One region of the Streptomyces sp. NPDC042371 genome, then DNA from elsewhere that is predicted to be linked to it. Evidence: riboswitches for the same ligand, from Rfam matches in the RefSeq annotation. Region 1 holds a riboswitch; each other region holds the start of a gene.

Evidence for each region. Region 1 has a riboswitch for cobalamin ahead of AC068B_RS23520 (CoA-acylating methylmalonate-semialdehyde dehydrogenase). Riboswitches for the same ligand answer to the same signal wherever they lie in the genome.
Region 2: linked by a shared signal. The riboswitch ahead of AC068B_RS36495 (cobalamin biosynthesis protein) and the one ahead of AC068B_RS23520 (CoA-acylating methylmalonate-semialdehyde dehydrogenase) in region 1 are both predicted to bind cobalamin.
Region 3: linked by a shared signal. The riboswitch ahead of AC068B_RS01885 (prenyltransferase/squalene oxidase repeat-containing protein) and the one ahead of AC068B_RS23520 (CoA-acylating methylmalonate-semialdehyde dehydrogenase) in region 1 are both predicted to bind cobalamin.
Region 4: linked by a shared signal. The riboswitch ahead of AC068B_RS06445 (ribonucleoside-diphosphate reductase subunit alpha) and the one ahead of AC068B_RS23520 (CoA-acylating methylmalonate-semialdehyde dehydrogenase) in region 1 are both predicted to bind cobalamin.

Annotation. Positions count from the first base shown of each region.
Region 1 is NZ_JBWKAP010000007.1:402,608-405,806, reverse strand. It holds gene AC068B_RS23530 (helix-turn-helix transcriptional regulator) at 1-462, shown strand, start outside; gene AC068B_RS23525 (SCO0607 family lipoprotein) at 636-974, shown strand; cobalamin riboswitch at 1,058-1,237, shown strand; gene AC068B_RS23520 (CoA-acylating methylmalonate-semialdehyde dehydrogenase) at 1,449-2,948, shown strand; gene AC068B_RS23515 (acyl-CoA dehydrogenase family protein) at 2,954-3,199, shown strand, end outside.
Region 2 is NZ_JBWKAP010000018.1:15,144-18,342, forward strand. It holds gene AC068B_RS36485 (inorganic phosphate transporter) at 1-1,056, shown strand, start outside; gene AC068B_RS36490 (hypothetical protein) at 1,069-1,293, shown strand; cobalamin riboswitch at 1,414-1,554, shown strand; gene AC068B_RS36495 (cobalamin biosynthesis protein) at 1,665-2,630, shown strand; gene AC068B_RS36500 (cobyric acid synthase) at 2,627-3,199, shown strand, end outside.
Region 3 is NZ_JBWKAP010000001.1:420,880-424,078, reverse strand. It holds gene AC068B_RS01890 (SCO2322 family protein) at 1-661, opposite strand, end outside; gene AC068B_RS01885 (prenyltransferase/squalene oxidase repeat-containing protein) at 658-1,890, opposite strand; cobalamin riboswitch at 2,014-2,137, opposite strand; gene AC068B_RS01880 (MBL fold metallo-hydrolase) at 2,162-3,199, opposite strand, start outside.
Region 4 is NZ_JBWKAP010000002.1:167,630-170,828, reverse strand. It holds gene AC068B_RS06445 (ribonucleoside-diphosphate reductase subunit alpha) at 1-1,606, opposite strand, end outside; cobalamin riboswitch at 1,738-1,860, opposite strand; gene mctP (monocarboxylate uptake permease MctP) at 2,019-3,199, opposite strand, start outside.

The DNA.
Region 1 (3,199 bases):
CGCGCCGGTGCCGACCGCACCTACCGGCTGTCCCGGGTGCTGGGCGCCGAGGCGCTCGGCGAACCCGCGCAGCGACCGGCCACGGTCGACCTGGACCGGGCCTGGCAGGAGCGCAACACACGGTTCCGGAACGGTGGCGACGACCAAGTCACCGTGCGGGTACGGGTGGACCCGGCGGGACGGAAGGACCTGGTGGGCACCGCGCTGGCGGTCTTCGACGAAGGAGATGAAGAAGCCGAAGGGGCCGAAGCGGACGGCCGGTTGCGGCTGAGCGTGGTCTTCCAGGATGCCCGGCACGCCACCTGGGCCCTCTGGCAGCTCTCCACGCTCGCGGAAGTCCTGGCCCCGCAGTGGCTGCGTACCTCCCTGCACGACCGCGCCGCCGGGATCGCCGCACTCTACGGACCGTCATCCGAGCGACGAGGAACTCCCCGAGGGCAACGAACCGACCCGCGTCAGTGAGGCGCGGCCGCGCGCCCAGACCTCGGTGACCAGCTCATCGACCACTACGTCATCGGGGTGTCCAACGGGCGTGATCAAGTAGGGCGCACAGGCCGTCTGAGTACTCGTACTCATGATCCGCACCCCACCGCTCGCGCAAGCTGGACGCACAGGTCGATGAGAGGAAGAGGACTGTGCGCAGCAGCATCCGAGTTCGCCCGGCGTCCCGTGTCTCCGGTAGGCGGTCGGCGCGGTCCCTCGTGGGGCTCGCGCTGGCGGGCGCGGCGGCGGCCGCGGCGCTGACCGGCTGTTCCATGGAGGACGCGATCTGCGGCGGCGGCGAGTATCCCGTTCTGCAGGTGGGCAGCAGTGGGTCCGCGTGCCAGCCCGACGGGGAAGAGCCGCCGAAGGGCTACGCCCGCTACCCGGAGGGGAAGGTCCCCGAGCACGTCGGGGACAAGTGGGACACGTACTGGAGCGATCACACGCTCGACGAGAACGGGAAGATCATCAAGCTGAAGGACGGTCAGTGACCGCCGCGTAGGCCGCCCGCGCGACGAAACCGCCGCCGTCGCCGAAAGGTGGGGGTGGACTTACTAGGACGTCCAACTATATCTTCGTGACCAGAGCCCGCGGTGCAGGGAAGCCGGTGTGAATCCGGCGCGGTCCCGCCACTGTGACCGGGGAGTGCGTTCTCGCCGAGCGATACGCCACTGACGGAGAAGTTCCGTCGGGAAGGCGGGAGAACGCGCGCTGATCCGGGAGTCAGGATACCGGCCGTGGGGTGTTCCGTGTTGTCCACGAGGATGGAGCAGACACGCATGGCACCGGTCCGTACCCACGACCCAGGTGAACCGGCGAAGCGAGCGACGGCCCCGGTCGGCGCTCGACTCCACGACGGCTCTTAGGCCTTCGCGTCCCACGACAGAACCGCCCGCCCACCTCACCCGGTGGCGCCGTCGGCCTGCCGTGCCATCCCCGGACTCACCTGACGAGAGCAGGCTCTCATGGTCCGTGAACTGACACATTTCATCGGCGGCAAGCACGTCCCCGGGACGTCGGGGCTCTTCGCCGACGTGTACGACCCCAACTCCGGCTCCGTACAAGCGCAGGTGCCGCTGGCCGGGCGGGCGGAGACGGCCGCGGCGATCGCCGACGCCGAGTCCGCCCAGCGTGAATGGGGCGAGTGGAATCCGCAGCGGCGCGCTCGCGTGATGCTGCGCTTCCTGCAACTCGTCGAAGGGGAGCGGGAGTCGCTGGCGCGGACGCTCTCCGGCGAGCACGGGAAGACCGTCGCCGACGCCCACGGTGACCTGCAACGCGGCCTTGAGGTAGTGGAGTTCGCCGCGGGCATCCCGCACCTGCAGAAGGGGGAGTTCACCGACAACGCAGGCACCGGCATCGACGTGCACTCCCTGCGGGTGCCGCTCGGCGTCACCGCGGGCATCACCCCGTTCAACTTCCCCGCGATGATCCCGCTGTGGAAGGCGGCTCCCGCGCTGGCCTGCGGCAACTCCTTCATCCTCAAGCCGTCCGAACGCGCGCCCTCCGTGCCGCTCCGGCTCGCCGAGCTGTTCCTGGAGGCGGGCCTGCCGCCCGGTGTCCTGAACGTCGTCAACGGCGGCAAGGAAGCGGTGGACACCCTCCTGGAGGACCCGCGCGTCCAGGCGCTCGGCTTCGTCGGGTCCACCCAGATCGCCGCGCACATCTACGCCACCGCCGCCGCGCACGGCAAGCGCGCCCAGTGCTTCGGCGGCGCCAAGAACCACATGATCGTGATGCCGGACGCCGACCTCGACCAGGCCGTGGACGCCCTCATCGGCGCCGGGTACGGCTCGGCGGGGGAGCGCTGCATGGCCATCGCGGTCGCCGTCCCCGTCGGCGAGGAGACCGCCGACGCGCTCGTCACCCGGCTCAAGGAACGCGTCGCCGAGCTGCGCATCGGGCGGTCCGACGATCCGGAGGCCGACTTCGGGCCGCTGGTGAGCCGGGACGCCCTCGACCGGGTCCGCCGCTACGTGGACATCGGCGTCAACGAAGGCGCCGAACTCGTCGTGGACGGACGCGACTTCACCCTGCCCGGACACGAGAACGGCTTCTTCGCCGGAGCCACCCTCTTCGACCGCGTCTCGCCGCGCATGCGGATCTACCGCGAGGAGATCTTCGGCCCGGTGCTGTGCGTGGCCCGCGCCGCGGACTACGAGGCGGCCCTGCGCCTGCCCAGCGAACACCCCTACGGCAACGGCGTCGCGATCTTCACCAGGGACGGCGACACCGCCCGCGACTTCACGCGCCGCGTCGGCGCCGGCATGGTCGGCGTCAACGTGCCGATCCCCGTCCCGGTGGCGTACCACACCTTCGGCGGCTGGAAGCGGTCCGGCTTCGGCGACCTGAACCAGCACGGCCCCGACGCCGTCCGCTTCTACACCCGCACCAAGACCGTCACCTCGCGCTGGCCCTCCGGAGCCAGGGAAGGCGCGAACTTCACCATCCCGACGATGGGATGACGGCGATGACCACGATGGCCACGGCCCTCACCAAGGACCAGCTCGCACTGGCCGAGGTGACGCTCGACTTCGCCGAGGAACACCTCTCACCGCACGCCGTCGCCTGGGACCGCGACAAGCACTTCCCCGTGGACGTGCTCCGCAAGGCCGCCGAACTGGGCCTCGGCGGTGTCTACGTACGCGAGGAGCACGGCGGTTCGGGCCTCAGTCGCACCGACGGAACCCTCGTCTTCGAGGCCCTCGCCACCGGC
Region 2 (3,199 bases), on a different contig from region 1:
ATCTTCGCCGCGCTCGTCGGCGCGATTCTCTGGAATCTCCTGACCTGGCTGGTGGGCCTGCCCTCCAGCTCCTCCCACGCACTCTTCGGCGGCCTCATCGGCGCCGCGGTCATGTCGATGGGCTGGTCGTCGATCAACGGCGGCACCGTCGTCACCAAGATCCTGATCCCGGCCGTCGCGGCCCCGCTCGTGGCGGGCATCGCCGCGACGCTGGCCACGCGCCTGACGTACCGCATCGGCCGCAACACGGACCAGAAGTCCACCGCCAAGGGCTACCGCGCGGGTCAGATCGCCTCCGCCGGTCTCGTCTCGCTGGCCCACGGCACGAACGACGCGCAGAAGACCATGGGCATCATCACGCTCGCCCTCATCACGGGCGGCGTCCTGAACCCCGGTGCCAACCCCCCGATGTGGGTCATCGTGTCGGCCGGTATCGCCATCGCGCTCGGCACCTACCTCGGCGGCTGGCGCATCATCCGCACGATGGGCAAGGGCCTGACCGACCTCGCGCCGCAGCAGGGCTTCGCCGCCCAGACCAGCGCCGCGACGGCGATCCTCGCCTCCTCGCACATCGGCTTCTCGCTCTCCACCACCCAGGTCTGCTCCGGCGCCGTGATGGGCGCGGGCCTCGGCCGCAAGGGCGGCGTCGTCCGCTGGTCGACCGCGACCCGGATGTTCGTCGCGTGGGGCCTGACCCTGCCGGCCGCCGGTCTGGTCGGCGCGGGCGCCGAGTTCCTCACCAAGCAGGGCCCCTGGGGCATCGCGGTCACCGCCGCGCTGCTCGTCGGCGGCTCGGCCGTGATCTGGGTGCTCTCGCGGCGCAACGCCGTCGACCACACCAACGTCACCGACGACGAGATCCGCGCGGCCGACGACACCACGGGCGCCGAGCCCGCGGGCGTCGTGACCACCGCGATCGCCGCCGTCACGCCGCCCCCCACGGGCACCCTGGCCGCCTCGACCGTCGCGGACGAGTCCGTCAAGGCCGGAGTCACGGCCCCGACCACGACCACGACCGGCGCCATGGCGGACCCCGCCCGGCCCGCGACGGTGTAAGGACAGATCAGCATGAGCATCGACTGGGCAGCTCTCGGCTCCGTCTTCGGAGTCAGCCTCGCGGTGACGGTGGCCCTGGTGGGCCTGTTCACGCTCGGCATCGTCGGCCTCTCCCAGCAGGACAAGGCGGCCGCCTCCACGGGCGGCCAGGCGACCATGGCGCGCACCGGCGCGTACGCCTGCTTCGCGCTGTGCGCGGCGGCCGTGGCGTACGGGATCTATCTGATCGTCGCCTGACGGCAGCGTTCCCGGGTGGGGCGCGGAGCGTATGGAACGCTCCGCGCCCCACCCGTGTGTGAGGACCCCCGTGTGGGCCCCAACACACTCTCCCGCCGCAGGTCAACGGCGAGTTGACGGGCGTTCGGGGACCGTGGTGGACTGCCGGGGCCAACTACGGCGGCAGAAGAGGAAGCCGGTGCGAATCCGGCGCGGTCCCGCCACTGTCACCGGGGAGAACCCTCCCCGTGAGCCAGGAACTCTCGCCACCGATCACGTCGAACCAGGGCGCGGACACCCTGAGTGAGGACATATCGCCATGCGCGGCCGCCCGGTGCCGGTTCCCTCCCTGAGTACGAGTCCTCTCCTCAGCACGACGGCGGGCTGAGCCCATGAGTGCCGATCGCGACTTCGCGTACGGCGCCGCCACCGGATTCCTCGGTGACCTGCTGCTCGGCGATCCCCGCCGGGGCCACCCGGTCGCCGCGTTCGGGCGGGCGGCGGGCGCCGTCGAGCGGGTGCTGTGGCGGGACCACCGCGGGTGGGGCGCGCTGCACATCCTGGTCTGCGCCGGGGGCGCGGCGGGTGCCGCCGCGCTCGCCGCTTCTCTCGTACGCCGCTCCCCCGCCACATCCGTCGCGCTGACCGCCGCCGCGACCTGGGCCGTGCTCGGCGGGACCTCGCTCGGGCGCGAGGCGCGGGCCGTCGGCGGGGCGCTGGAGGCCGGTGACATCGAGGTCGCCAGGGAGCGGCTGCCCCATCTGTGCGGGCGGGACCCGCAGGCGCTGGACGCCGACGGAATCGCGCGGGCCGTCGTGGAGTCCGTCGCGGAGAACACCTCCGACGCCGTGGTGGGAGCGCTCGTGTGGGGCGCCGTCGGCGGGGTGCCGGGACTCGTCGCCTTCCGTGCCGTGAACACCCTCGACGCGATGGTCGGGCACAAGTCCGCGCGCTACCGGCGCTACGGATGGGCCTCGGCGCGGCTCGACGACGTCTTCGGCTGGCCCGGGGCGCGGCTCACCGCCGCGCTGGCCGTGCTCGCGGGGGACTCGCCCTCGGGGGCGGTGCGGGCATGGCGTTCCGATGCCGCGAAACACCCGAGCCCCAACGCGGGGCCCGTCGAAGCCGCCTTCGCGGGGGCTTTGGGCGTACGCCTCGGGGGGACCCTCTCGTACGCGGGACGGGTCGAGCACCGGCCCGTGCTCAACGCGGACGGGCACGACGTGCGCGTGGCGGACATCGAGCGGGCGGTGAAGCTCTCCCGGCGCGTGGGCCTGCTGGCCCTCGGCGTCGCGGCCGCCGCCCGGCTGACGTCCGGCAGGTCCAGCAGATCCAGTAAGTCAGGGAGAGCCTCGTGAGCGGTGGACTGCTCGTCGCCGGAACCACCTCCGACGCCGGGAAGAGCGTCGTCACCGCGGGCATCTGCCGGTGGCTGACCCGCAAGGGCGTCTCCGTCGCGCCCTTCAAGGCGCAGAACATGTCCCTCAACTCCTTCGTCACCCGCGAAGGCGCCGAGATCGGGCGGGCGCAGGCCATGCAGGCACAGGCCGCCCGCGTCGAGCCGACCGCGCTGATGAACCCCGTACTGCTCAAGCCGGGCGGCGACCGCTCCAGTCAGGTCGTCCTGATGGGCAAGCCGGTCGGCGAGATGAGCGCGCGCGGCTACCACGGAGGGCGCCAGGCGGCGCTGCTCGACACCGTCGTGGGCTGCCTGGAGGAGCTCCGGTCCACCTACGACGCCGTGATCTGCGAGGGCGCGGGCAGCCCCGCCGAGATCAACCTGCGGCGCACCGACATCGTGAACATGGGCATAGCGCGCGCCGCCCGCTTCCCCGTCCTGGTGGTCGGGGACATCGACCGGGGCGGTGTGTTCGCGTCGTTCTTCGGGACGACGGCGCTGCTCGGTGCCGAGGACCAGGAGCTGGTC
Region 3 (3,199 bases), on a different contig from region 1:
GGGCCTGCCAGATACCGGCACCGCCGAGCAGCGCGACGGCGGCGATTCCGGCGATCAGGCCCACGGAGGGCCCGCCGTCGCCGTCGTCGGCGTTCGCCTGCGCCTCGGTGGTCACGGTCTCCTTGCCGCTCGGGTCCCCGTCGCCGGAGACCTGCTCGCCGCAGCCCGACTTCGGGTAGTCCTCGATGGCGCACAGCAGCGCCTTGTTGTCGTAGCGCAGCGGCTTGGCGACGGCGGCGAGGGCCTCCGCGCTGGTGGCGTCCTCGGCGACCTGCGCGCAGGCGGTGCGCGGCTTCGGCGGCCGCTCGCCGCCGGGGGCGTCGCCCGCCGTGCCGAAGTCGACGACGAGGCCGACGCGCTTGCGGCCGTCCTTCGCCGGGGTGTCCTTGCAGAGGTCCGCGAAGTCGGCGGGGCCGCGGGGCTTCGCGGAGTCCTTCGAGTCGTCGGAGACCGAGAAGCGGAAGCCCTGCACGTCGCCGTCGTCGGGGGTCGCGGTGCCCGGCCCCTGGGTGGCGTACGTCCACTGCTCGCCGTCCCGCTCCCAGAACGACCAGTAGCGGTAACCGGCGGCCTGGGCGGGCGCGGCGGCGAGGACACTCAGCAGCGCGGCGAGGAACGCCACGGCTGCCGGGCGGCCGCGCCGCACACGGCCCCGCGTCACGGCTGCTTCTTCTTGCGGTTGCCGCTGTACAGGAAGCCGATGCCGATGCCCGCGACCATGCCGACGCCGATGATCCACCAGACGCTGACGCCGCCGTCGTCGTCCTTCTCGTCCGCGTCCGAAGCGGACGGGGACTTCGAGGCGGTCTCCGGGGCCGGGCCCGTGGCGTTCAGCTGCTTGACGAGGTCGGCGCCGCCGAAGTCGCGCGGGTCCATGCCTGCCGCGTGCGCGGCGAAGATCAGCTGGGAGTAGGCGGCGGGGCCCGACTGCTTCGCCCAGTCCGCGGAGTTCTTCGCGAGCCAGTCGGCGGACGCCTTGGCCCGCTCGCTCTGTCCGGCGGCGGCGAGGGCGAGCACGGAGTCGGCCGTGTTGCCGAAGTCCGGCTGGTCCGTGGAGCCCGGCATCGACGACATCAGGTGGTCGTCGGTCTTGCCGAGGGTGTCGAGCAGATAGCCCACGCCGTTGCCCGCGGCCTGCGCGGCGGTGTCCGGCTTCGCGCACTTGGGCGCGGCGGTCTCGGACTTCTTGGGCGCGGAGACGACGAGGCCCTTGCCGAGGCTGCCGAGGACACCGGCCGCGGTGGCGTCGGCGTTCGGCGAGAGCTTGCCGGACTTGGCGTCGGCGAGACCGAACGCGCCGCCGTCCTTGTCGCAGTCCATGGCGAGCTTCGGCAGCGCGTCGTAGGCGGACTTGCCGTCCTGGGACTTCATCGCCGCCGGGTTCTGGCCCGCCGCGACGAGCGCGCCGACCACGATGCCGGTGGAGTTCGCGTCGCTGGGCAGCCCCGGGTTGTAGCCCCAGCCGCCGTCCTTGTTCTGTACGGACTTCAGCCAGTCGACGCTCTTCTTGACCGTCTTGTCCTGCTTGCCGAGCGCGGCGAGGGCCTGCACGGCGGCGGCGGTGGAGTTGCTGTCGACCGCCGTCTTGGAGTTGCAGGGCTCGGTGGCGTCCGCGCGGTACGCCGCGAAGCCGCCGCTCGCGCACTGCTGGCCGGTGAGCCAGTCCACCGCCTTCGTGGCGGGCACGACGCCCTCGGTGTCCTGGGCGAGCAGGGCGTACGACTGGCGGAAGACGCCGTCGAACTTGGGGTCGGTCTTGCCGTAGAGGCCCGAGGGGAGCGCGGCCGAGGGCGACGGCTTCGCGTCGTCCGCGAAGGCGGCCGGTGCCGCGGCCGAGCCGAACACGGCGACGGCGGCGGCCAGGACCGCTGCGCTGCGACGAACGTTCATGATGGGGCGGGTTGCCTCTCCCTGCGGGGAGCGGGGCGGCACGGACCGTGCGAGCACGGCTACCGGGCGGCTCCGGCTCCGTATACCTCGACGGTGCCGCTCATCGGGGGTCCCGATGAAGCGAGCCGGTCACGTTCCGCGCCGGGCATTCCGGCTCGCCACGCTCAGTGGCACACGGCTGCGGGTCAGCGCCGGATTCGCACCGGCTTCCCCCTTGGCGGACGTGAGGACGACGCGCTCACTCTACCGGCCGGTCCGCGCGCCTTCCGGGTCACACCGCCACGAAGGTGACCGGGTCGCTGCCCGGCACGGCCTCCGCGCGCCCCAGCTTGACCAGGCGCCGCACATGGGCCTCGGCCTCCGAGACGGCGATGGTGCGCGAGCCGTAGGGGATCTCGGCCCAGGGGCGGTTCCACTCCATGCGCTCGGCGATCTGCCAGGGGGTGAGGGGCTCGGCGAGCAGGGTGAGGAGTCCGGTCAGGCGCTCCTCGTGGTGGGTCAGGAGCTCGTGGACGCGGGCGGGCGCGTCGGTGAACGTGCGCTGGTGGGCGGGCAGGACCTCCGCGGGGTCGAGGCGGCCGACGCGCTCCAGGGAGTCCAGGTAGTCCCCGAGGGGGTCGGTGACGGTCTCCGACTCGGGGTCCTCGTACAGGCCGATGTGCGGGGTGATGCCGGGCAGCAGGTGGTCGCCGGAGAAGAGGCGGCCGTTGCCGCGCAGGCCCGCCGGATGGTCCTCCTCCAGGTGGAGGCAGACGTGGCCGGGCGTGTGGCCGGGGGTCCAGATCGCGCGCAGGCGGCGGCCGGGCAGGGCGAGGAGCTCGCCGGGGGTGATGGAGCGGTCGGGGAGGGCGGGGGCGAGGCCGGGAAGCTTGCGGGGGCGGCCCTCGTCGCGGGCCAGGATCAGCGGGGCGAGGTGGTCGGCGGGCGCGCCCGCGGCGGTGAGCTTGTCCACCAGGTACGCGTACCAGCGGTCCGGCGGGTTCGAGCGGGTGCGGCGGACCACGGACGCGTCCGCGTCGTGCATGGCGAGCCACGCCCCTGAGGCGTCCCTGACCTTGCCGGAGAGGCCGTGGTGGTCGGGGTGGTGGTGCGTGATGACGACGCCGTGCACGTCGGCGACCGCGACGCCGCAGGTGGCGAGCCCGGCGGTGAGGGTGTCCCAGGACGCCGGGTCGTCCCAGCCGGTGTCGACGAGGACCGGTCCCGCGTCGGTGTCCAGGAGGTGGACGAGGGTGAAGCCGAGGGGGTTGTCGGGGATCGGGACCTTGATGCTCCAGACGCCGCCGCCGTGCTCGATCACCGGCGGGTC
Region 4 (3,199 bases), on a different contig from region 1:
AGGCCAGCTTCAGCTGGAAGAAGACGTCCTGGAGGCCCATCGCGCCGAGGCCCACGGGGCGCCACTTGGCGTTGGAGCGCCCGGCCTGCTCGGTCGGGTAGAAGTTGATGTCGACGACGCGGTCGAGGAAGGTCACCGCGGTGCGGACGGTCTCGTCGAGCCGCTCCCAGTCGATGTCCTGCGTGGCCGGGTCGACGAAGGCGCCGAGGTTCACCGAGCCGAGGTTGCAGACGGCGGTCTCCCCGTCGTCCGTCACCTCCAGGATCTCCGTGCAGAGGTTGGAGGAGTGCACGGTGTGGCCGGGCTCCGCCGTCTGGTTGGCGGTGCGGTTGGCCGCGTCCTTGAAGGTCATCCAGCCGTTGCCGGTCTGCGCGAGGGTGCGCATCATGCGGCCGTAGAGGTCCCGGGCCGACATGGTCTTCTTGGCGAGCCCGGCGGCCTCGGCCTTGCGGTAGGCGGCGTCGAACTCCTCGCCCCACAGGTCGACGAGCTCGGGCACGTCGGCCGGTGAGAACAGCGACCACTCCTGGTCGGTGGCGACGCGGCGCATGAACTCGTCGGGGATCCAGTGCGCGAGGTTGAGGTTGTGCGTGCGGCGCGCGTCCTCACCGGTGTTGTCGCGCAGCTCCAGGAACTCCTCGATGTCGGAGTGCCAGGTCTCCAGGTAGACGGCGGCCGCGCCCTTGCGCCGACCGCCCTGGTTCACGGCGGCGACGGAGGCGTCCAGGGTCTTCAGGAACGGCACGATGCCGTTGGAGTGCCCGTTCGTGCCGCGGATGAGGGAGCCGCGGGAACGGATGCGGGAGTAGGAGAGCCCGATGCCGCCCGCGTGCTTGGAGAGCCGCGCGACCTGGTGGTAGCGGTCGTAGATGGAGTCGAGCTCGTCCAGCGGTGAGTCGAGGAGGTAGCAGGACGACATCTGCGGGTGGCGGGTGCCGGAGTTGAAGAGCGTCGGCGAGGACGGCAGGTAGTCCAGTCGGCTCATCAGGCCGTACAGCGCGGCGACTTCGTCGAGGGCGCGGGCGCTCTCGTCCTCCGCAAGACCGGCCGCCACGCGCAGCATGAAGTGCTGCGGGGTCTCGATGACCTGGCGGGTGATCGGGTGGCGCAGCAGGTAGCGGCTGTGCAGGGTGCGCAGGCCGAAGTAGCCGAAGCGGAAGTCGGCGCCGTCGGCGAGCGCGGTGTCCACGAGCGCGTCGAGCCGGGCCGCGTGGGCGCCCACGAAGTCGGCGGTGCGGTCGGCGATCAGGCCCTCGCGGTGGCCGACGACGATCGACTCGGTGAAGGAGCGCACGCCCTGGGAGGCGGCCTCGGCGGCGATGGAGAGGGTGAGCAGCCTGGCCGCGAGCTTCGAGTACGTGGGGTCCTCGGAGATGAGCCCCGCGGCCGCCTCGGTCGCGAGCGTCCGGAGCTCCGCCTCGTCGGCCCTGGCCGAACGGCCGCGCAGCGCCGCGGCGGCGACCCGGCCGGGATCGGCGTCGGGAAGGTCGGCGGTGAGGTCGGTCAGGGTGCGCAGCAGCGCGGTCCCTGGCGCGTCGGTACCCTCGGTGCTGTCGATGGGCTGCGGTGACAGCGCTGACGCAGGTTCGGCAGGCGCGATGGTCACGTGGAGCTCTCCCTCGCTCGGCTCTGGGCCTGGGGGAGGGGATGGCACACACGGGCGCACCCGGGCAGGGCGGCGTACCGCGTCCACCGGCCCATTCCACGAGGCCCGGACGGTCGGCACCCGGGTCGGTCGACACGGGTGCACTGCCGGCAGGTCTTCGGACTCCGCGTACGACAAATGCGTACACGTCTACCGTTGCGGGACAGTTCCGGACTTGCACCGGATTCCCCTGCGGCGACAGCGAGCACGAGCATACATCTTGTGTTGGCTTACTGAAGCAGGCCCACATCTTGTGTCGGATCGCAGAGCTGTACGACGAAGGGCCGCCGGTTTCCCGGCGGCCCTTCGTCGTACGCTGTGCCGTGCGGCAGACGTGCGGCAGACGTACGGCAGACGTGCGGCAGCGGTCGGCTCAGTGGCCGGAGCCCGCTGTCGCCTTCGGCAGTTCCTCCATGACACCGGCGTCACCGGCGTCCGCCGTGTAGTCCTCCGGAGACGTCTCGTCGACGCCGTCGGGGGCCTTCAGCGCCTTCAGGGCGAAGGTGAGGACCACGGTCACGACCACGTTCAGGACGAACGCGGTGAGGCCGATGTAGCCGATCTCGCCGATGCCGGGGATCTCGTCGGACGAGCCGCCGAAGTGCTTCTGCGTGGGCGACGCGACGCCGTACGCGGCGACCGTGCCGTAGACCATGCCGACCGCCCAGCCCGCAAGCAGCGCCCAGCGGTGGAACCACCGCGTGAACAGGCCGCCGACCAGGGCGGGCATCGTCTGCAGGATCCAGATGCCGCCGAGCAGCTGGAAGTTGATCGCTACCGTCTTGTCCATGGTGAGGACGAAGGCGAGCGCGCCCACCTTCACCAGGAGCGAGACCAGCTTGGAGACCTTGAACTCCTGTGCGGGTGTCGCGTCCGGCTTGAGGAAGTCCTTGTAGATGTTCCGCGTGAAGAGGTTCGCGGCCGCGATCGACATGATCGCCGCGGGCACGAGCGCGCCGATGCCGATGGCGGCGAAGGCGACGCCGGTGAACCAGTCGGGGAACATGTTCTCGAACAGTTGCGGGATCGCCAGCTGCCCGTTCTCGACCTTGACCCCGGCCGCGATCGCCATGAAGCCGAGCAGCGCGAGCAGGCCCAGCATCAGCGAGTAGAGCGGCAGGATCGTGGTGTTGCGGCGGATCACGTTGCGGCTCTTGGAGGAGAGCGTCGCCGTGATCGAGTGCGGGTACATGAACAGCGCGAGCGCGGAGCCGAGCGCGAGCGTGGCGTAGGTCCACTGCCCCGTCTCGCCCGGTGCGAGACCCGCGACGGGCTTGCCCGCCGCGTCGTTCGCCGCTGAGAACTTCTCGTTCGCGGCCTGGAAGATCTCGTCGAAGCCGCCGAGCTTGATCGGGATGTAGATGATCGCGACGGCGATGACGAGATAGATCAGACCGTCCTTCACGAACGCGATCAGCGCGGGCGCGCGCAGACCCGACGAGTAGGTGTACGCGGCGAGCACCGCGAACGCGATCAGCAGCGGCAGGTCCTTGATGAACCAGTTGGTGTCCGGGCCGCCGCCGATCCCCATGACGTCGAGGACGGCCTGGATGC